3 regions of the Micromonospora sp. NPDC005707 genome follow, and region 1 is predicted to be linked to each of the others. Evidence: riboswitches for the same ligand, from Rfam matches in the RefSeq annotation. Region 1 holds a riboswitch; each other region holds the start of a gene.
What was found. A riboswitch is a leader RNA that binds a small molecule or an ion and turns the genes downstream of it on or off. The one in region 1 is predicted to bind cyclic di-AMP.
Positions count from the first base shown of each region.

Region 1 (6,635 bases):
GGACCGCGATCAGCGTGCCGGCGCAGACCGGTGAGGCCACGTGCACGGGCGGCACCCCGACGCCGACCCCGACCACCACGACCACCCCGCCGTCGGGCAGCTGCACCGGCCAGAAGCTGGCCAACCCCGGCTTCGAGTCGGGCAACGTGAGCTGGACCGCCTCCTCCGGCGTCATCACCAACTCCACCAGCCAGGCGGCGCACGGCGGCTCGTACAAGGCCTGGCTCGACGGCTACGGCTCGACGCACACCGACACCCTCACGCAGTCGGTGACGATTCCCGCCGGCTGCCGGGCGACGCTGAGCTTCTGGCTGCACATCGACAGCGCGGAGTCGACCACGACGACCGCCTACGACAAGCTGACCGTGAAGGCGGGCAGCACCACCCTGGCCACCTACTCCAACCTCAACAAGGCCACCGGCTACGTGCAGCGGTCCTTCGACGTCTCGTCGCTGGCCGGCACCACCGCCACCATCTCGTTCAGTGGCGTGGAGGACAGCTCCCTGCAGACCTCCTTCGTCGTCGACGACACCGCGCTCACCCTGAGCTGAGCACACCGGAGCGGCCGGCCGTCGTCCTCCCGACGGCCGGCCGCTTCGTCGTCTCCGTGGCTCGTGGCCGGTTCGGATTCCGGCCCGCGGTCAGGCCGGGTGGGCCGCGCGGGAACCGGCGGCGTCGTCGCGGCGGATCCGGGCCGCGACGCCCTCCATCGCCCGGCCGAACCGCTCCATGTCCCGGGCGGACTGCTCGGGCAGGCCGCCGAGCCGGGCGGCGAGGGCGTCCACGTCCGCCTGGGCGGAGGCGCTGACCCGGGCCTCCAGCTCGGTGAGCGCGGCGTTCACGGCCGTCACGACGTGCCCGCACAGGGCGTCCAGGGGTTCGCCGGCCAGCTCCGGGTCGACGGTGACGGACTCCAGCCGGCCACCCTGGACGGCGACGGCACGGACCCGGCCGTCGGCCGCGCCGCCCTCGGCCCGGAGCAGCTGGGCCGGCGCGTCGTCGGCGTGGTCGCCGGCCCGGGAGCGCATCGCGGACAGCGCCTGCTGCGTCCTGGTCAGCAGCTCGTCGAGGCTCGCGGCCGCGGAGAACGAATCGTTGGTCATATCCGCGCTTTCTTCACGTCTTTCCGAGCACCGTGACGATAGCAACCGGCCCCGACGCCGAACGCCCGGCCGGGAACCCCGGCCGGGCGTTCGTGGTGCGGCGCACCGGTGTGGCGTCAGCGCAGGCGAAGCCGCTGGCCCGGGAAGATGAGGCCCGGGTTGTCGCCGACCACGCCCTTGTTGCGCGCGTAGAGGGCGTGCCAACCACCGGCGACGTTCTTCGCGTCGGCGATCTCGGAGAGGGTGTCCCCCGGCCGGACCAGGTAGGCGCCGGCGCCGCCGGTGCTCGGCGCGGTCCGCCGCTCACCGCGGTACGACCGCTGCGAGGTGGCCTTCTTCGTGGCCGAGGTGGTCTTCCTCGTGGCCTTCTTCGTGGACTTCGCCGAGCCCGAGTCCTTGGCGGCGTACCGCTTGGTGGAGCCGCCCTTCTTGCCGCAGACCGGCCAGGCGCCGATGCCCTGCCCGTCGAGGACCTTCTCGGCGATGGCGATCTGCTCGCCGCGGCTGGCCAGGTCGGCCCGGCTCGCGTACTTCTTGCCGCCGTAGCCGTTCCAGGTGCTCCGGGAGAACTGGAGCCCGCCGTAGTAGCCGTTGCCGGTGTTGATGTGCCAGTTGCCGCCGGACTCGCACTGGGCGACGGCGTCCCAGTTGACGCCGGCGGCGCTGGCCGGGGCGGCCGGGCCGAGAAGGGCGGCGGCGCCGGTGGCCGCGCCGACGACGAGCGCCCCGACGGCGGTGCGACGCTGCGCGGTCCGTCGGTGACGGGCGACGTGATCAGTTGCCATGTGGTTTTCCTCCACGCCGACGAGGTGAGCTGTCGGGTTCGGGCCGAGGAGCCCGGCCGCCGCAGGCGGCTTCACCCCGAGGTGTCGTGCACCGAGGAACATGTGGGTCCCCCGCTCCCGCCAAAGGTCCAGGACCGCCGGGCCGGCGGCGGGATTAGGCGTTGCCGGCCCGTGGTGTCCGCGATCGCGAACGGATCCGACGTTAGGAACGGTTTGTCCCGAACGCCCACTTCTTGTGAAGTTCTTCACCCGGCCGAGCGACGACCCCGTCTCCCGGCTTGCGGAACCGTCGAATCTGTCGTAGCGATCTGACGGTTGGCGTGTTTTCGCAGCTCACAGCGGCGTTTCCAGGCACCGGCCGAAGAGGACGGCCGGCGGGTGCCGGGTCCACCGTGGCGAGTGGCGCGGCGCGGATCCTCGGCGGCGGGTTCCCGGCCCGCCGCGCGACGCGGGAGGCTACCGTGGGCAGGTTCGCGCAAGATCGGCACGAGGCGGCGAGGCATGAGCGATCACGGACACGAGCTGACCTTCGGCGGCTTCCTCACCCCCAGCGCCGGGCGGCCCGAGCAGGTGGTCGCGCGGGCCAAGCTCTGCGAGCAGGTAGGCCTGGACCTGGTGACCTTCCAGGACCATCCCTACCAGCCCGGGTTCCTGGACACCTGGACGCTCATGTCCTTCGTGGCCGCGGCCACCAGCCGCATCACCCTCGCCGGCAACGTGCTCAACCTGCCGCTGCGCCAGCCCGTGGTGCTGGCCCGCAGCGTGGCCAGCCTGGACCTGCTCACCGGCGGCCGGGTCGAGCTGGGCCTCGGCGCCGGGGCCTTCTGGGAGGCGATCGAGGCGGTCGGCGGGCGCCGGCTCTCCCCCGGCGCGGCCGTGGACGCCCTCGACGAGGCGATCCGGGTGATCCGCGAGGTCTGGGACACCGAACGGCGCGGCATGGTCCGGGTCGAGGGCGAGCACTACCGGGTGGTCGGGGCCAAGCGCGGGCCGGCGCCGGCCCACCCGGTGCGGGTCTGGGTCGGCGCGTACAAGCCGCGGATGCTGCGGCTGGTCGGTCGCGCGGCGGACGGCTGGCTGCCGTCGCTCGCGTACCTGCCGAAGGGGCCGGCCGAGCTGCCGGCGCTGAACGCGGTGATCGACGAGGCCGCCGCCGAGGCCGGACGGGATCCCGGCGCGGTGCGCCGGCTGCTCAACGTCACCGGCACCTTCTCGCGGTCGTCGGGCGGCTTCCTGGACGGCCCGCCGGAGCAGTGGGTGGAGGAGCTGGCCGGGCTCGCCCTGGACCACGGCGTCGCCACGTTCATCCTGGGCAGCGACGAGCCGCGCGCCGTCCAGCTCTTCGCCCAGGAGGTGGCGCCGGCGGTCCGCGAGCTGGTCGCCGCCGAACGCACCACGCCGGGCAGCCGCGCCCGCGCAGTGGAGGAGCAGCAGGCCGCCGTCGAGGCCGGCGGGTCGACCGCGCTCGCGGTCACCCCCACCCCCGATCCGGGGGTACGGCTGAGCGCGCGCCAGCCCTGGGACGAGTCGACCCGACCCGCGGCGCCACCGGCACCGGCCGGGCACGTCTACACGCCTCGCGGGCAGGCCGCCGGGCAGCACCTCGTGGACGTGCACGACCACCTGCGCCAGGAGCTCGGGCAGGTGCGGGACCTGCTGGAGCAGGTCAGGCGCGGCGCGGTCGCCCCGGGCGCGGCCCGGGCCGTGCTGAACGAGATGACCATGCGGCAGAACAACTGGACGCTCGGCGCCTACTGCGCGGCGTACTGCACGGTGGTCACCCAGCACCACGGCCTGGAGGACAACTCGATCTTCCCGCATCTGCGCCGCGCCGACGTGGGGCTGGCGGCGGTGCTGGACCGCCTCGAGGAGGAGCACGTGGTGATCCACGGGGTGGTGGAGAGCGTGGACCGGGCGCTGGTGGACCTGATCCGCGAGCCGGGCGACTTCACCGAGCTCCAGGCCGCCGTGGACCTGCTCACCGACACCCTGCTGTCGCACCTGTCGTACGAGGAGCGGGAGATCGTCGAGCCGCTCGCCCGGCACGGCTTCTACGCCGGCCAGCTCTGAGGGCGGATATTCCCGGGCCTGACGTGAGATAGCTGGCTTTTGGTTTCCTAAGTCAGCCGGGTAGCGTCGGCCCCATGACGGACTTCCTCGCGCGGCGCGACTCCTGGTCCACCGCCAACTGCTCGATCGCCGGCGCGCTCGACGTGGTCGGCAACCGCACCACGCTGCTCCTGCTGCGCGAGGCGTCGTTCGGCACCCGGCGCTTCGACGAGTTCGCCCGCCGGGTCGGCGTGAGCGAGCCGGTGGCCGCCGCCCGGCTCAAGCAGCTCGTCGCCGACGGGCTGCTCGACCGGCGGCCCTACCGGGAGCCCGGGCAGCGCACCCGCGCCGAGTACGTGCTCACCGACAAGGGCCGGGACCTGCTGCCCGTGCTCGCCGCCCTGCGCGAGTGGGGCGACACGTACGCCGTCGAGGAGCCGTCGGTCCGGCTGGCCCACCACGACTGCGGCGCGTCGGTGCACGTGGCGCTGCGCTGCGCGGCCGGCCACGACGTGCCGGCCGACCAGGTGGACCTGCTGCCCGGGCCGGGCCTGCTGCCGTCCTGACGACCCACCCTTCCCACCCTCTGGAGCACCCATGAAGATCGCTGGAAGCACCGCCCTGGTCACCGGGGCCAACCGCGGCTTCGGCCGGCACCTGGCCGCCGAACTGCTGGCCCGGGGCGCCACCGTCTACGCCGGCGCCCGCAACCCCGAGAGCGTCGACCTGCCGGGCGCCACCCCGGTGCGGCTCGACATCACCGACCCGGCCTCCGTGGCCGCCGCCGCGGAGCTGGCCGGCGACGTCACCCTGCTGGTCAACAACGCCGGCGTGAGCACCGGGGCCGACCTGCTCGACGGCGACCTGGCGGAGATCCGCCGGGAGCTGGAGACCCACTACCTCGGCACGCTGTCCGTGGTGCGGGCCTTCGCGCCGAGGATCGCGGCCAACGGCGGCGGGACGGTGCTGAACATCCTCTCGGCCCTGTCCTGGATCACGTTCCCGCAGGTGGGCGCCTACGGGGCGGCCAAGGCCGCCGAGTGGTCGATGACCAACGCGCTCCGCGCGCAGCTCGCCGACCGGGGCGTCCGTGTGGCCGGCCTGCACGTCGGCTACATGGACACCGACATGGCGGCGCACGTCACCGGGCCGAAGTCCGACCCGGCCGAGATCGCCCGGCTCGCCGTCGACGGGATCGAGGCCGACCGGTACGAGATCGTCGCCGACGAGACCTCCCGCCAGGTCCTCGCCGGCCTCTCCGGCGGCGTCGCCGCCCTCTACCCGGCCCTGCCGTGACCGAGGGCCCGCCGGCCGGGGCACCAACGCCTCGGCCGGCGGGCGGCTCGGCCTAGAGGTTGCGGGCGAGGCGGTCGGCGAGGATCCGGGTGAACCGGGCCGGGTCGGCCAGTTCCCCGCCCTCGGCGAGCAGCGCCATGCCGTACAGCAGCTCGGCGGTCTCGGTCAGCGCGGTGCCGTCGCCGCCCTGCTCGTGCGCCTTGCGCAGCCCGGTGACGAGCGGGTGGGTCGGGTTCAGCTCCAGGATCCGCTTGACCTGGGGCACCTCCTGCCCCATGGCCCGGTACATCTTCTCCAGCGTGGGCGTCATGTCGTGCGCGTCGCCCACCACGCAGGCCGGGGAGGTGGTGAGCCGGGTGGAGAGCCGGACCTCCTTGACGCTGTCGGCGAGCGCGCCGCTCATCCAGGTGAGCAGGTCGGCGTACTCCTGCCGCTCGGCCTCGGCCCGCTCCTTCTCCTCGTCGGTCTCCAGGTCCACCTGACCCTTGGCGACCGAGCGCAGGGTCTTCCCGTCGTACGCGCCGACCCGCTCGACCCACACCTCGTCGACCGGGTCGGTGAGGATGAGCACCTCGTAGCCCTTGGCGCGGAACGCCTCCAGGTGCGGGGAGTTCTCGATGGTGGCCCGGTTCTCGCCGGTGGCGTAGTAGATCTCGGTCTGGCCGTCCTTCATCCGCTCGACGTACTCGCGCAGCGTGGTCAGCTCGGCCGGGTCGTGGGTGCTGGCCGCCCGGACCAGGTCCAGCAGTGCCTCGGTGTTGTCCGGGTCCTCCAGCAGGCCCTCCTTGACCACCGCGCCGAACTCGCCCCAGAAGGTGCGGTACGCCTCGGCGGAGAGGCCCTTGAGCGTGGCGAGGACCTTCTTGACCAGGCGGCGGCGCACGGCGCTGATCTGCCGGTCCTGCTGGAGGATCTCCCGGGAGATGTTCAGCGACAGGTCGTGGGCGTCCACCACGCCCTTGACGAAGCGCAGGTAGTTGGGCATCAGCGCGTCGCAGTCGTCCATGATGAACACGCGCTTGACGTAGAGCTGCACGCCCCGGCGGCCCTGCGGGGAGAACAGGTCGAGCGGGGCGTGCGACGGCAGGAAGAGCAGCGCCTCGTACTCGAAGGTGCCCTCGCCGCGCATGTGGATGGTTTCGAGAGGGTCGGCCCAGTCGTGTGCGACGTGGCGGTAGAACTCCTTGTACTCGGCCTCGTCGACCTCGTCCTTCGCGCGCGCCCAGAGCGCCTTCATCGAGTTGAGCGTCTGCTCCTCGCGGGTGGTGGAGCCGTCCTCGCCGGGCTTCTCCACGGTCATCCGGATCGGCCAGGCGATGAAGTCCGAGTAGCGCTTGACGATCTCGCGGATGGTCCACTCGGCCGTGTAGTCGTGCAGGTTGTCCTCGTCGTCGGCCGGCTT
Region 1 covers NZ_JBEXYR010000031.1:7,137-13,771, reverse strand. Annotated here, with positions in the region: gene ABZ452_RS31975 (M4 family metallopeptidase) at 1-551, shown strand, start outside; gene ABZ452_RS31970 (YbaB/EbfC family nucleoid-associated protein) at 642-1,103, opposite strand; gene ABZ452_RS31965 (transglycosylase family protein) at 1,220-1,888, opposite strand; cyclic di-AMP (ydaO/yuaA leader) riboswitch at 1,888-2,059, opposite strand; gene ABZ452_RS31960 (LLM class flavin-dependent oxidoreductase) at 2,390-3,958, shown strand; gene ABZ452_RS31955 (helix-turn-helix domain-containing protein) at 4,033-4,503, shown strand; gene ABZ452_RS31950 (SDR family oxidoreductase) at 4,535-5,233, shown strand; gene htpG (molecular chaperone HtpG) at 5,286-6,635, opposite strand, start outside.

Region 2 (6,635 bases), on a different contig from region 1:
CCCCGCGTTGAGCGACCAGACCACCCTGGAACGGGAGATCGCCGTCGAACAACGGCATCTCGACCGGGTGTACGCCCGGCTGGCCGAACTGCGTCGGTCGGCCGCCGACGCCGAGCGGGAGGGCTACCGGCTGGCCCGGGTCGGCAACTTCGGCGCGCTGGTCGAGCGGGACGCGATGGTGTTCCACGCCGCGCAGCGCCGGCACGTGCTGGACGCCGAGCACGAGGGGCTGGTCTTCGGCCGGCTGGACCTGCGTACGCGGCAGGTGCTGCACGTGGGGCGGCTGGGCGTGCGCGGGGAGAACGCCGAGACGCTGGTGGTGGACTGGCGCGCGCCGGCCGCCGCCGCGTTCTACCAGGCCACCCCGGCCGAGCCGCTGGGCGTGGTGCGGCGGCGCACGATCCAGTCGTCCGCGGAGCAGGTCACCCGGATCGAGGACGACCTGCTGGACCCGGAGTCCGCCCCGCCGGACATGGCGGTGGTGGGCGACGGCGCGCTGCTGGCGACCCTGTCCCGGGCCACCGGCCACGGCATGCGGGACATCGTCGCCACCATCCAGCGGGAGCAGGACGAGGCGATCCGCTCCCCGGGCAGCGGAGTCACGATCGTCTCCGGCGGCCCGGGCACCGGCAAGACGGCGGTGGCCCTGCACCGCGCCGCGTACCTGCTCTATTCCGACCGCGCCCGGTATGCCGGCGGCGGCATCCTGGTGGTCGGCCCGTCGAGCGTGTTCGTCCAGTACATCGCCTCGGTGCTCCCCTCGCTCGGCGAGGAGACGGCCACCCTGCACTCGCTGGGTTCCCTCTTCCCCGGCGTGTCGGCGACCCGGACCGACCCGCCCGAGGTGGCGGCCGTGAAGGGGTCGCTGCGGATGCGCCGGGTGCTGGAGCGGGCGGTCCGGGACGCGGTGCCCGACTCCCCCGGCGAGCTGCGCCTGCTCTACCGGGGTGAGCTGCTGCGCCTGGAGCGGGCCGAGCTGGACGCCATCCGGGACCGGACGCTGTCCCGCGGCGCGCGCCGCAACGAGGTGCGCCGGGCGGCCTTCGACGCGGTCCTCGCCGCGCTCTGGGCCCAGGCCCGCAGGCTGCGGATCGGCCGGCTGCCGGAGCAGCCCGCGTTCGAGGACGAGATCATCGACCGGCCGGAGTTCCGGGAGTTCCTCAAGGCCTGGTGGCCGCGGCTGCACCCGCGCCACGTGCTGGGCTGGCTGGCCCGCCCGGAGCGGCTGCGCCGGTACGCCGGGGGCGTCCTGTCCGGGGCCGAGATCCGGCTGCTGACCGGGGCGTACCGGAGCCTGGACGGCGAGGGGCTGACCATCGCCGACGTGGCGCTGCTGGACGAGCTGGACGCGCTTCTGGGCCAGCCGGTGCGGCGGGCGAGGCCGAAGCGGGACCCGTTCCAGCTGGCCGGCGGCGTCCGCGAGCTGAGCACGGCCGCCGACCGGCAGCGGGCCGCCCGGGCCGCCGCGCGGGAGCGCCCGGAGGACTACCGCGACTACGCCCACGTGGTCGTCGACGAGTCGCAGGACGTCTCGCCGATGCAGTGGCGGATGATCGGCCGGCGGGGCCGGCTGGCCTCCTGGACCGTGGTGGGCGACCCGGCGCAGACCGCCTGGACCGGTGACCCGCAGGAGCTGGCCCGGGCCCGGGACCAGGCGCTGGGCCGGCGCCGCCGCCACCGGTACGAGCTGACCACCAACTACCGCAACTCGGCGGAGATCTTCGCCGTGGCGGCCGCGGAGATCCACCGCGTACACCCGGATCTCGCGTTGCCCACCGCGGTCCGTTCCACCGGGGTGCCGCCCGTCGAGCGGTCGGTGCCCGCCGGCGACCTACCCGCCGCCACGGCGGCGGCGGCGCGCGCGCTGCTGGCGGAGGTCGAGGGCACGGTGGGTGTGATCACGCCGGTGCCGCGCCGGGACGAGGTGGCCGGCTGGCTGGGCGACCTGGGCGGCCGGCTCCAGGTGGTGACCAGTCTCCAGGCCAAGGGCATGGAGTACGACGGGGTGGTGCTGGTCGCCCCGAGCGAGATCCGGGCCGATCCGGGGTCGGGCGTCCGCACCCTCTACGTGGCGCTCTCCCGGGCCACCCAGCGGCTCACCACGCTCGACCCGGTCGGCTGACGGCGGCGCCGCATCCGGCGTTCACTTGCACACATAGCGATGTGAGCATAGATTGAGCTCGGCCGGGGCGGCGGACGAGAGGGTGTGTGCGTGGGCGCAGGTCATGACCACAGCGGCGCGGTGGCGAACGCGGCGCACCGTCACCGTGGTCGGCTCTGGGGCGCGTTCGCGCTGCTCACCGCCCTCATGGTCGTCGAGGCGGTGGCCGCCTTCGCCACCGGCTCGCTGGCCCTGCTCTCCGACGCCGGGCACATGTTCACCGACGTCCTCGGCATCGGCATGGCGCTCGCCGCGATCACCGCCACCCGGCACGCCGACACCGACCCGCAGCGCACCTTCGGGCTCTACCGGCTGGAGGTGCTGGCCGCGCTGGCCAACGCGGTGCTGCTCGGCGCCGTGGCCGTCTACGTCCTGGTCGAGGCGGTACGCCGGTTCGGCGAGCCGCCGGAGGTCCTCGCCGGGCCGATGCTCGCCGTGGCGGTGCTCGGCCTGCTCGCCAACATCGCCGCGTTCGCGCTGCTGCGCGCCGGCGCCGAGGAGAGCATCAACCTGCGCGGGGCGTACCTGGAGGTGCTGGGCGACCTCCTCGGCTCGCTCGGCGTGATCGGGGCCGCCCTGGTCATCGCGGTCACCGACTGGTGGTGGGCCGACCCGCTGGTCGCCGTCGCGATCGGGCTGTTCATCCTGCCGCGCACCTGGCGACTCGGCCGGGCCGCGGTCCGGATCCTGGTGCAGGCCGCCCCGGAGCACCTCCAGGTGACCGCGGTGCACGACCGGCTGGCCGCCGTGCCCGGCGTCGCCGAGGTGCACGACCTGCACGTCTGGACGCTCACCTCGGGCATGGAGGTGGCCTCGGCGCACCTGACCATGGCACCGGGCGCCGAGGTCGGCGAGGTGCTGGCGGCCGCCCGGACGGCCCTGCACGAGGACTTCTCGATCGATCACGCCACGTTGCAGATCGAACCCGGAGCGTCTCCCGGGGCGTGCGGCGCGGTCGAGTGGTAATTAGGGCAATCTTAAATCCAAGTGGTTATTGTGCACTTATGCCGGTTTTGACCGGGACACCGGCTCCCACCAGCGGAGCCGACCCGGAACAACGCCGGTAGGCTCGACCGCGGCCTCCGCCGGGCGGCGCCCACCGGCGCCTGCGGTGGCCAGCGCCTAATCGCCCGCAGGGCGAGCCGGGGAACCACGTTCGTGGGGTGCATCCGCGTCAGCGGTAGGGATCTTCCGTCCCGAACCCGTCAGCTAACCCGGTCGGCGGTGGACGGAAGGACACGTGAATGCCCCCAGTGGCACCTGTACGACGGACGGTCGCCCGGTTGGCGGCCCTGCTCGTCGCGACGCTCGCCCTCGGCGTCGTGACCGCGCCGGTCTCCCCCGCCTCGGCGGTCGCGGCGGCTTCCCCGACCGCGCTGCTCGCCGCCGCACCCGGCGACAACGAGGGCGGCACCCCGGCGCTGCGCGCCCAGCTCGACGCCGCCAGCAAGGGGTGGCTGGACGCCCGCACCGCGCTGAACCGCTCGGTGACCCGGCAACAGCAGCTCACCGCCCAGCTCAAGACGGTCAACGCCGAGCTGACCGTCCGGGACGCCAAGGTCGGCGAGATCGCCGGGGTGGCATACCGGTCCGGGCGGCTGGGCACCGCCGCGGCCCTGCTCGGCAGCACCAGCCCCGAGGGCTTCATGGACCGCGCGGCCGCGCTGGAGCAGGTGGCCGCGCACGAGGACCGGGCGCTGCGCGAGCTCATCGACACCCGGGACGAGGCCACCCGCACGCAGACCGCGCTCACCGGGGAGATCCAGGAGCAGCGCAAGCAGGTCGCGGTGATGGCCAAGCGCAAGCAGCAGGCCGAACGCGCCCTGGAGGTGGCGAACAACCGCGCGTCCAGCAGCGGCGGCGGCAGCGTCCAGGGCACCTCGTCGGCCAACGCCAAGCCGGCCAAGCGCAACGCCGACGGCTCCTGGCCACCCGAGTCGTGCAGCGTCAACGACCCGACGCCCGCCGACGGCTGCATCACCCCGCGTACGCTGCACGCGCTCCAGCAGGCCAAGGCGGCCGGCTTCACCCGCTACGTCTCCTGCCACCGGCCCAGCGGCTCGGGCGAGCACCCGAAGGGGCGGGCCTGCGACTTCGCCGCGCAGAAGAGCGGCTTCGGCGGCGTGGCCAGCGGCGGCGACAAGACGTACGGCAACAACCTCTCCGCCTACTTCATCCGCAACGCCGACGCGCTCGCCGTGCTCTACGTGATCTGGTTCCGGCAGATCTGGCTGCCCAGCAGCGGCTGGAAGGCGTACAGCGGGGGCAACGGCGACCCGTCCAGCGACCACACCAACCACGTGCACCTCTCGGTGTACTGATCCCCGCCCCGGCGGCGCCCGGCTACGTCCCACGACGTACGCCGGGTGTCGCCGCGCGGCCCACGACGCGACGCCCGTGACGGCCGAGCATCGGGGGCATGACTCGACTCTCCCCCGCCGGACGCAAGGCCCTGCTCACCCTGCACCTGGTCACCTCGCTGGGGTGGCTCGGCGCCGACCTGGTGCTGCTGGCCCTCGGCGTGGCCGGGCTGCGCGGGGCCGACCCCGAGGTGGTCTATCCGGCCGCCGCGCTGCTGGTCACCTGGCTGTTCGCCCCGCTGAGCGTGCTCGTCTGGCTGGTCGGGCTCGCCAGCGCGCTGCTCACCCCGTGGGGCCTGCTGCGCTGGCGCTGGGTGCTGGTGAAGTTCGCCGTCACCACCGTGGTGCTCACGCTGGTGCTGCTCCTGCTCACCCCGCGGGTCCGGCACCTCGGTGAGCTGGCCGGGGCGGCCGACGCCCACCTCCGCGTCGACCTGGTGGTCGCGCCGACCGTCTCCAGCACGCTGCTGCTCGTCGTGACCGTGCTGTCCACCTACAAGCCGTGGGGGCGGCTGCGGCCGGCCCGGCCGGCGGCCCGACGACCGGTGCCCGCCGGGCGACGCGGCTGAGTCAGGGCGCCCCGGGTCAGACCGCCTGCCCCTCCAGGGTGGCGCCGAGCCGGCTGGCCAGCCCGAGGTGGGCCGCCCGGGCCTGCCGGAAGGCGTAGCCGAACAGCGGTGCCGGTGCGGAGAGGGTGATCTCCACGTCGATCCGCACCACCCCGTCGGGCTCGTCGCGCAGCCGCGTGTGGTTGCGCACCGTGGTGGCCGGCTGCTGCCGGGCCACGGTCACGACCTCGTCCTCGGTGGCGACCAGCACGTCCGCCTGGTAGGTGACCGGGAAGTGCAGCGGGCCGAGCGCCAGCCGGTCGGTGATCGCGTAGCTGGCCAGCGCCCCCGGGCGGGCCGGCAGTTGGCGGACCCGGACGATCAGCGGATGCAGCTCGCCCTGCCGGCTCAGGTCGCCGAGCAGGGCCACCGCGTGGGCCCTGGTGCACCGGGCCTGCACGGTGTAGCTGAAGCTGTCGCTGCTGAGCAAGCGGCACCCCCTCGCCGTCGTGGGTCCGCACGATCGTCCCGTACCGGAGCCGGGCTGGCAACGGGTCGAAAGTCCCGGGCCCGCGGCAGGTCGGCGAGCTGGAGTCGATCAGCGGGAGGGGCGCCGATCAGGCGCCGGGGAGCACCTGCGGGGTGCTGTCGGCGAACCAGGGCTCGGGCGCGCCGAAGAGGCCGAGCAGGCCGGTCACCCAGAGCTGCCGGTGCACGAACCGGCTCGGCTCGGTGACCACCAGCTTGACGCCGCTGACCTCGCAGGTCTGGAAGCCGGCGACCATGGCGCTGATGCCGACCGAGTCGATGAAGGTGACGAGCCGCATGTTGAGCTCGATCCGGGAGGGGCGGCCCTTGGCGAGCACCTCGGCGATCGCTTCCCGCACCTCGTACGCGGTGTCGACGTCGATCTCCCCTCGCGGGGCGATCTGGACCACACCACCCGGCAGCACCGACTTCACGATCGACAGGCTCACGCGAGCACCTCCACTCGCCCTTACGGGCGCCTCATCAGTACGCGGGCCGCGACCGAGAGTATTCCTCCGACGGCCTCGGTCGCCACCCCTCGGGATGAGCAATTCGCGTACTGGGCACACCTGGGCATCCCAATCCGGACCTTCGGGCTCCGATTTCCCCGCGGCGCGGGGTCCCAACCGGTCGATCGGCCGGGGTGGGCCCGGCCGATCCGCCGACCCAGGGTAGCGGGCCGGCGCACGCCCGGGTGGCACCCCGCCCCCGGCGCGTTCGGGTGGTTCGTCCCACGCCGCGCCGACCTGCCCTGACACGATGGTTTGCGCCGGGTCCGGCCGGGGCACTGCCCCGGGGAGCGAACCGTCACGCGCCGGATCACACCCGGAGTCCGATCTGGCCGCCGGACTTCGGCACCCCGAGGAGGTAACACGATGTTCGGATCCACCCTGCTGGACCGCCGCAGCAAGCCCGAGCGGGTCGCCGACCAGGCGTGGCAGCACCTGCTCTCCGCCGCCGGTTCCGCCGGCGGCAGCGTCCGCGAGGCCGCCCGGTCCGCCCGCCGCAACTCCTCCGGCCTCGCCGACGACGCCACCG
Region 2 covers NZ_JBEXYR010000003.1:186,905-193,539, reverse strand. Annotated here, with positions in the region: gene ABZ452_RS06035 (AAA family ATPase) at 8-2,122, shown strand; gene ABZ452_RS06030 (cation diffusion facilitator family transporter) at 2,213-3,127, shown strand; cyclic di-AMP (ydaO/yuaA leader) riboswitch at 3,271-3,400, shown strand; gene ABZ452_RS06025 (hypothetical protein) at 3,406-4,482, shown strand; gene ABZ452_RS06020 (hypothetical protein) at 4,581-5,090, shown strand; gene ABZ452_RS06015 (SRPBCC family protein) at 5,107-5,559, opposite strand; gene ABZ452_RS06010 (STAS domain-containing protein) at 5,687-6,046, opposite strand; gene ABZ452_RS06005 (hypothetical protein) at 6,473-6,635, shown strand, end outside.
Region 2: it holds a riboswitch for cyclic di-AMP, as region 1 does, so the genes downstream of both, ABZ452_RS06025 (hypothetical protein) here and ABZ452_RS31965 (transglycosylase family protein) in region 1, are expected to answer to the same signal.

Region 3 (6,635 bases), on a different contig from region 1:
CCGAGCCCGCCGACGTCCACTCGGACGCACGGGTGAAGAAGGGCGGCCACGCCAAGCTCGACCCGAACGAGCTGACGGCCAAGCAGGTCCGCGAGCGTGACGCCGACCTCGCCGCGGCGCTGCGTGAGCGGGCGAGCTTCCGCGCCGGCGCCGGGGCCACCCCGCTGGCCACGGTGACCATCCCCGTCGTCGTCCACGTCATCCAGCGGGACAGCACCCGAGCGGGCGGCAACATCCCGGACTCGATGGTGACCCAGCAGATCTCCGTGCTGAACACGGCGTACAGCGGTGGCACCGGTGGCGCGGCGACCGCCTTCAGCTTCCAGCTGACCAAGGTGCACCACGTCACCAACGCCGCCTGGTACCCGATCGTCCAGGGCTCCTCCGCCGAGCGCTCGATGAAGACCTCGCTGCGCGAGGGCGGCAAGAACACGCTCAACCTCTACCTGGGCGAGTTGAGCGACGACCTGCTCGGCTGGGCCACCTTCCCGCAGCGCAAGCTGAACAGCATGGACGGCGTGGTCGCGCTGAGCGAGTCGCTGCCGGGTGGCACCGCGACGAACTACAACCAGGGCGACACCGGCACCCACGAGGTCGGCCACTGGCTGAACCTCTACCACACCTTCCAGGGTGGCTGCTCGGGCTCGGGTGACAGCGTCTCCGACACCCCGGCCGAGGCCTCGCCGGCCTATCAGTGCCCGACCGGTCGCGACACCTGCACCGCCACCGGCAAGGACCCGATCACCAACTTCATGGACTACACCTACGACTCGTGCATGTACCAGTTCACCGCTGGTCAGGCGAGCCGCATGCTGACCGCGTGGAACGCCTACCGCGCGGCCTGACCGCCACGCACCACACGCCGGCGCCGGTCCCGTCCTCGGACGGGGCCGGCGCCGGCTCTGTTCGGGCCGGAACCCATCGGGTACGGACTCAGGCCGCCGGGCGGCGGGTGTCGAAGCCGTGCCGGCCACGCCGGCCTTCCGCGGCGAGCGGGTCACGCCGGGCCGGGACGCCGGCCCCCGGGTCGAGCCAGACGCGCACCTCCGGCCGGCCGGCGCCGGGGCAGGCCACCTGGTCACGCCGGGTCAGCATCGCCACGTCGACGGTGAACTCGAACAGCCGCCAGTCGCCCTGCGGCGCGGCCCGGCCGATCCGGGCCACCCGGGCGACGGTCGCCGGGTCGGTCACCGGGAGCGCCCGGCCGGCCACGTAGGCCTCGTCGTCGCTCTCCTCCGGCGGGAAGGAGTGCAGCGCGTAGCGGCCGTCGCGTTCGAGGTCGCGACGCTTGGGCGAGTCGATGACGAAGCACCAGAGCCCGTCGTCGGTGATGACCGGGGAGACGGGGTGCACGCGCGGGCCGCCGTCGGCGCGGACCGTGGCGAGGTAGCCGAAACCCGGCCCGTACTGCTGCAACAGGAGGCGGATCTCGTCGGCGAGGCGGGGCTCGTCGGCGGCGAATTCGGACCAGGAAGCCATGCGGACATTCTATCGAACAGGTGTACGAAGATGTAGTCCGACACGCAGGTCACCCGTACCGGTCGCTATGGTGTTCCGATGCTGCTCTCCGACCGGGACCTGGTCTCCGAGATCAAGACTGGCACGCTCGCGCTGGAGCCCTTCGAGCCCACGCTGGTGCAACCGTCCAGCATCGACGTCCGTCTGGACCGGTTGTTCCGGGTCTTCAACAACCATCTCTACACGCACATCGACCCGTCCGTGCAGCAGGACGACCTCACCTCGTTGGTGGAGGTGGCCGAGGGCCAGCCGTTCGTGCTGCACCCGGGCGAGTTCGTGCTCGCCTCCACACTGGAGGTGATCTCGCTCGGCGACCAGCTCGCCGGACGACTTGAGGGCAAGAGCTCACTGGGCCGGCTCGGCCTGCTCACCCACTCGACCGCCGGCTTCATCGACCCGGGCTTCTCCGGTCACGTCACGCTGGAGCTGTCCAACGTGGCGAACCTGCCGATCACGCTCTGGCCGGGCATGAAGATCGGCCAGCTCTGCATCTTCCGGCTCTCCTCGCCGGCCGAGCACCCGTACGGCTCTGAGGTGTACGGCTCGCGCTACCAGGGCCAGCGCGGCCCGACCCCGAGCCGCTCCTGGCAGAGCTGGCGCACCTGGCCGACCCGCTGACCGGCCCGAGGCCGGCAACGGCGCAGGGGCCCCCGCGACGCGGGAGCCCCTGCGGACCGCTCAACCCCTGCGGACCGCTCAGCCCGGGCGGCCGTAGCTGTTGATCTGGCCGTCGTCGACGCGCTTCATCGTGATCGGCTTGCCGGACTGGGAGGCGTGCACCACCCAGCCGTCACCGACGTACATGCCGACGTGGTGCAGGTCGCTGTAGTAGAAGACGAGGTCACCGGCGCGCAGCTCGCTCCGGCTCACCCGCCGGGTCACGTCGTGCTGCTGCCGCGCGTTGTGCGGCAGCGAGACGCCGGCCTTGGCCCAGGCAGCCATGGTCAGGCCCGAGCAGTCGTAGTGGTCCGGGCCGGCGGCGCCCCAGACGTAGATCTTGCCGATCTGGGCGCAGGCGAACTTGACCGCGGTGCCGGCCGGGCCGCCGGGGTAGCCGGCGGGGCAGGGCGCCGGGCGCAGCGGACCGCCGCCGCCGTTGCCGTAGACCTTGAGGCGCAGCTTCTGGAGCTTGACGATCTCGGCGTCGATCTGCTTCTTCTTGGCCGCGAGCTGGGCCTCGGTGCGCGACAGCTCAGTGATCATCTCGTCGAGCGGCTGCTTCTTGGCGGCCAGCTGGTCGCGCAGCGCGGCGACGGTCCGCACCTGCTTCTGCTGGCGGTTCGCGAAGCGGTCGAGCAGGGCGAGGCCGTCGACCAGGTCGCTCGGCGACCGGCTGCCCAGCAGCGCGTTGACCGTGGAGAGGTTGTTGTCGCCCTTGTAGGCGTCGGCCGCGAGCCCGCCCACCTGACCGAGGGCGGCGTCCACCCGGGCCTGGAGCGGGGCGATCTGCTTGGCCAGCGTGGCGGCCTGCTTCCGCTTGGCGGCGAGCTGCTCGCGGGTGGCGTTGACCTGTTCGATGATCGGTTCGAGCTTGTTCCAGTCCTGGTCGATCTGGCGCTCGATCTCGGTGACCGACGGTTCGGCGTGAGCCGCCGTGGCGCCGCCGGTCAGGACGACGGCGGTGCCGGCCAGGGCGGCGAGGGCGGTGGTGAAACGGGACCAGCGGGAACGCGGCGCAGCCGTCGACCGGTCGACCGACCGGACCGACGGTGGCCGCGGGGCATGGTGTGCCACCGGGCTTCCGTACTCCTTCTTCCTGGCCGCCTACCGGGTTAGCTGACGGGTTCGGGCGGGAAGGGAGGCGCCCTACCGCAGTGGCTGCGGATTCACCCCAGTTACCTGGGTCCCCGGCTCGCCCGGAGGCGACTCGGCGGTGCCGGACCGTCACCACCCGGGTTGGACGGTGAAACTCGCGGCCGACGATTGACCAGAGTAGAGAGCGTCGTTATCGTTCCGCAACCCGAGACGCCGTGACACTCCGTACCCGAAAGATTCTTTCAGCGGAGATTACCTCTCGGAAAGGTATTGACCCGGGCCGTGCGCGGGGTGAGGGTGAGGCGCAGTGACCCCCATCCCTGTCTGGAGGTTCGATGCACCTCTCACCCCCGCCGTCGGGCAGACGGATGCTGCTGGCAGCAGCCGTTGCAGCCGCCACCGCCCTGGTGGCGACCGGTCCGGTGGCCGCCCAGCCGCTCACCACCCAACCCGCCACCGACCGCCAGGACCAGTACGCCGCCGCCGCGGCGGAGTACGGCGTGCCGCAGAGCGTCCTGCTCGGCGTCTCGTACCTGGAGTCGCGCTGGGACACCCACCCGGGCCAGCCGAGCACCAGCGGCGGCTACGGCCCGATGCACCTCACCGACGCCGAACACGTCCTCGCGACCCCGGCCAGCGGCCACGTCAGCGAGGACGAGGACCCGCGGGGCGACGACTCGCGGCCGCTCACCCTCGACCCGGCCACCGCGGCCGCACCGGCGGAGGACGTGCTGCCGCAGGCGTCCCTGCAGACGCTCGACGCCGCCGCGGCGCTCACCGGCCTCGCCGAGGAGACGCTGCGCACCGACGCGGCCGCGAACATCCGGGGCGGCGCGGCGCTGCTCGCCTCGTACCAGAAGCAGTTGGGCTCGCCGGTCGGCGCCACCACCGACCCGGCGGCCTGGTACGGCGCGGTGGCCCGCTACTCCGGCGCGGACACCGAGGACGCGGCGGCGGCCTTCGCCGACGAGGTCTACGACCAGCTCGGCCTCGGCGCGGCCCGGACCACCGACGACGGCCAGCGGGTGACCCTGGCCGCCACCGCGGTGAAGCCGGACCAGTCCGCGCTGCACCGGCTCGGGCTGCGCCGGGCCGAGCGGCCGGACGGCCTGGAGTGCCCGGTCCGGCTGGCCTGCGAGTGGATTCCCGCCCCCTACGAGCAGCTCAGCGCGGACCCGGGCGACTACGGCAACCACGACCTCGGCAACCGGCCGGCCCAGCAGAAGATCGAATACATCGTCATCCACGACACCGAGGGCTACTTCGGCCCGAGCGTCGACCTGGTGAAGCGCGCCGACTACCTGGGCTGGCACTACACGCTGCGCTCGGTGGACGGCTACGTGGCCCAGCACATCAAGGCCAAGGACGTCGGCTGGCACGCCGGCAACTGGTACGTCAACGCCAAGTCCATCGGCCTGGAGCACGAGGGCTTCGCCGGGCACGGCACCTGGTACACCGAGGCGATGTACCGGGCCTCGGCCAAGCTGGTCCGGCACCTGGCGCTGAAGTTCCAGATCCCGCTGGACCGGCAGCACATCATCGGCCACGACAACGTCCCCGGCACCACCGCCTCGACCGTGCGCGGGATGCACTGGGACCCGGGCCCGTACTGGGACTGGTCGCACTACTTCGACCTCATGAAGGCGCCCTTCCGGTCCCTCGGCAACGCGCACACCGGCCTGGTCACCATCGACCCGGACTTCGCCACCAACCAGCCCGCCTTCGTCGGTTGCAACCAGCAGCCGCCGGGCGTCCCAAAGCCCACCCCGCCGGCCGCGCCGTGCCCGCTGCGCGGCTCGTCCGCGGTGGTCCTGCACACCGCGCCGAGCGCGACCGCCCCGCTGGTCAACGACCTCGGGCTGCGCCCGGACGGCACGCCGGACACCATGTACATCTCCGACCACGGCGCCCGCGCCTCGGCCGGCCAGACGTACGCCGTGGCCGACGTGCAGGGTGACTGGACGGCGATCTGGTACCTCGGGCAGAAGGCCTGGTTCCTCAACCCGGCCTCGGCGCCGACCGCCAAGTGGTCGACGGGCTTCGTGGTGACGCCCAAGCCTGGGAAGACCACCATCCCGGTGTACGGCCGCGCCTACCCGGAGCAGGCGGCCTACCCGGCCACCATCCCGTTCCAGGGCGTGTCCCCGCTCCAGTACACGTTCGCGGCCGGCCAGCGGTACGCACTCGGCGGCGTCCTGCCGAGCGAGTACTACCGGGCCGTCTCGTTCGACGGCTCGGCACCGGGCGACCGGACCGTGGTCCGGGGTGAGACCAAGTACGCGCAGGTCCAGTTCGGCCACCGGATCATGTTCGTCAACCTCGACGACGTGCTGATACTGCCGTCCCCGGTCGGCGCACCGAGGTAGCAGCCAGCGCTCGACGGAGAAGGCCCCCGGTCCAGGCGGACCGGGGGCCTTCTCGTCGCTGGGGGACGGGTCAGGTGACCCGGACGAAACCGGCGAGCGGCTGTGTGCTGATGCTCGACACCTGGACCGGCTTGCCGGTCCGTGGCGCGTGCACCATCACCCCGTTGCCGAGGTATAGCCCGACGTGGTGCAGGTCGCTGCCGAAGAAGACGAGGTCACCCGGTCTGGCGTCGGAGCGGGAGACCTTGCGGCCCTCGTTCCACTGCGCGCCCGTGAAGTGGGTGAGCGAGATGCCCGCCGCCTTGTAGGCGTACTGGGTGAGGCCGGAGCAGTCGAACGAGTTCGGGCCGGTGGCGCCCCACACGTACGGGTCGCCGACCTGCGCGCACGCGGTCTTGATCGCGGTACGCGCGGCGCTGCTGACCACGCCGTCGATAGCCGGGCAGCCGGCCGGCCGGATCGAGGTCACCGGCAGCATGGCCGTCAACCGCTTGATCTCGGAGTCGATCTGCTTCTTCTTCGTCGCCAGATCCTTCTCCTGCTTGAGCTCGGTGGCGATCAGCGCGTCCAGCTTCTGCTTCTGCTTGTTGTACTTGTCCCGGACGGCGAGCACGCCGGCGATCTGCTTGCGCTGGTCGTCGGCGAGCCGGTCGAGGATCACCAGCTGCTCGGCGAGGGTGCCGGGCCTGGTGCTCACCAGCAGGGCGCCGAGGTCCTGGGACGGGCCCTGGATGTAGTAGCGGGCGGCGATGTCGCCGACCTTGTTCATCGCGAGCGCCGACTCCAGCTCCAGCGGCACCATCTTCTTCTGCAGGTCCGCGGACTTCTTCTTGTTGACCTTGAGCTGGGAGCGGACCTTGTTGTACTGCTCGATCGTGGGTTCGAGCTTCTCCCACTGCTTGTCGATCTGCGCGTCGATCTCGTCCACCGACGGCGCCGCGTGCGCCGGGGCCGTCAGCATCCCGGCGCCGACCGCGACGGCCGCGACCAGGGTGA
Region 3 covers NZ_JBEXYR010000008.1:152,910-159,544, forward strand. Annotated here, with positions in the region: gene ABZ452_RS18130 (zinc metalloprotease) at 1-845, shown strand, start outside; gene ABZ452_RS18135 (pyridoxamine 5'-phosphate oxidase family protein) at 934-1,479, opposite strand; gene dcd (dCTP deaminase) at 1,558-2,136, shown strand; gene ABZ452_RS18145 (NlpC/P60 family protein) at 2,215-3,252, opposite strand; cyclic di-AMP (ydaO/yuaA leader) riboswitch at 3,266-3,401, opposite strand; gene ABZ452_RS18150 (peptidoglycan recognition family protein) at 3,642-5,639, shown strand; gene ABZ452_RS18155 (NlpC/P60 family protein) at 5,710-6,635, opposite strand, start outside.
Region 3: it holds a riboswitch for cyclic di-AMP, as region 1 does, so the genes downstream of both, ABZ452_RS18145 (NlpC/P60 family protein) here and ABZ452_RS31965 (transglycosylase family protein) in region 1, are expected to answer to the same signal.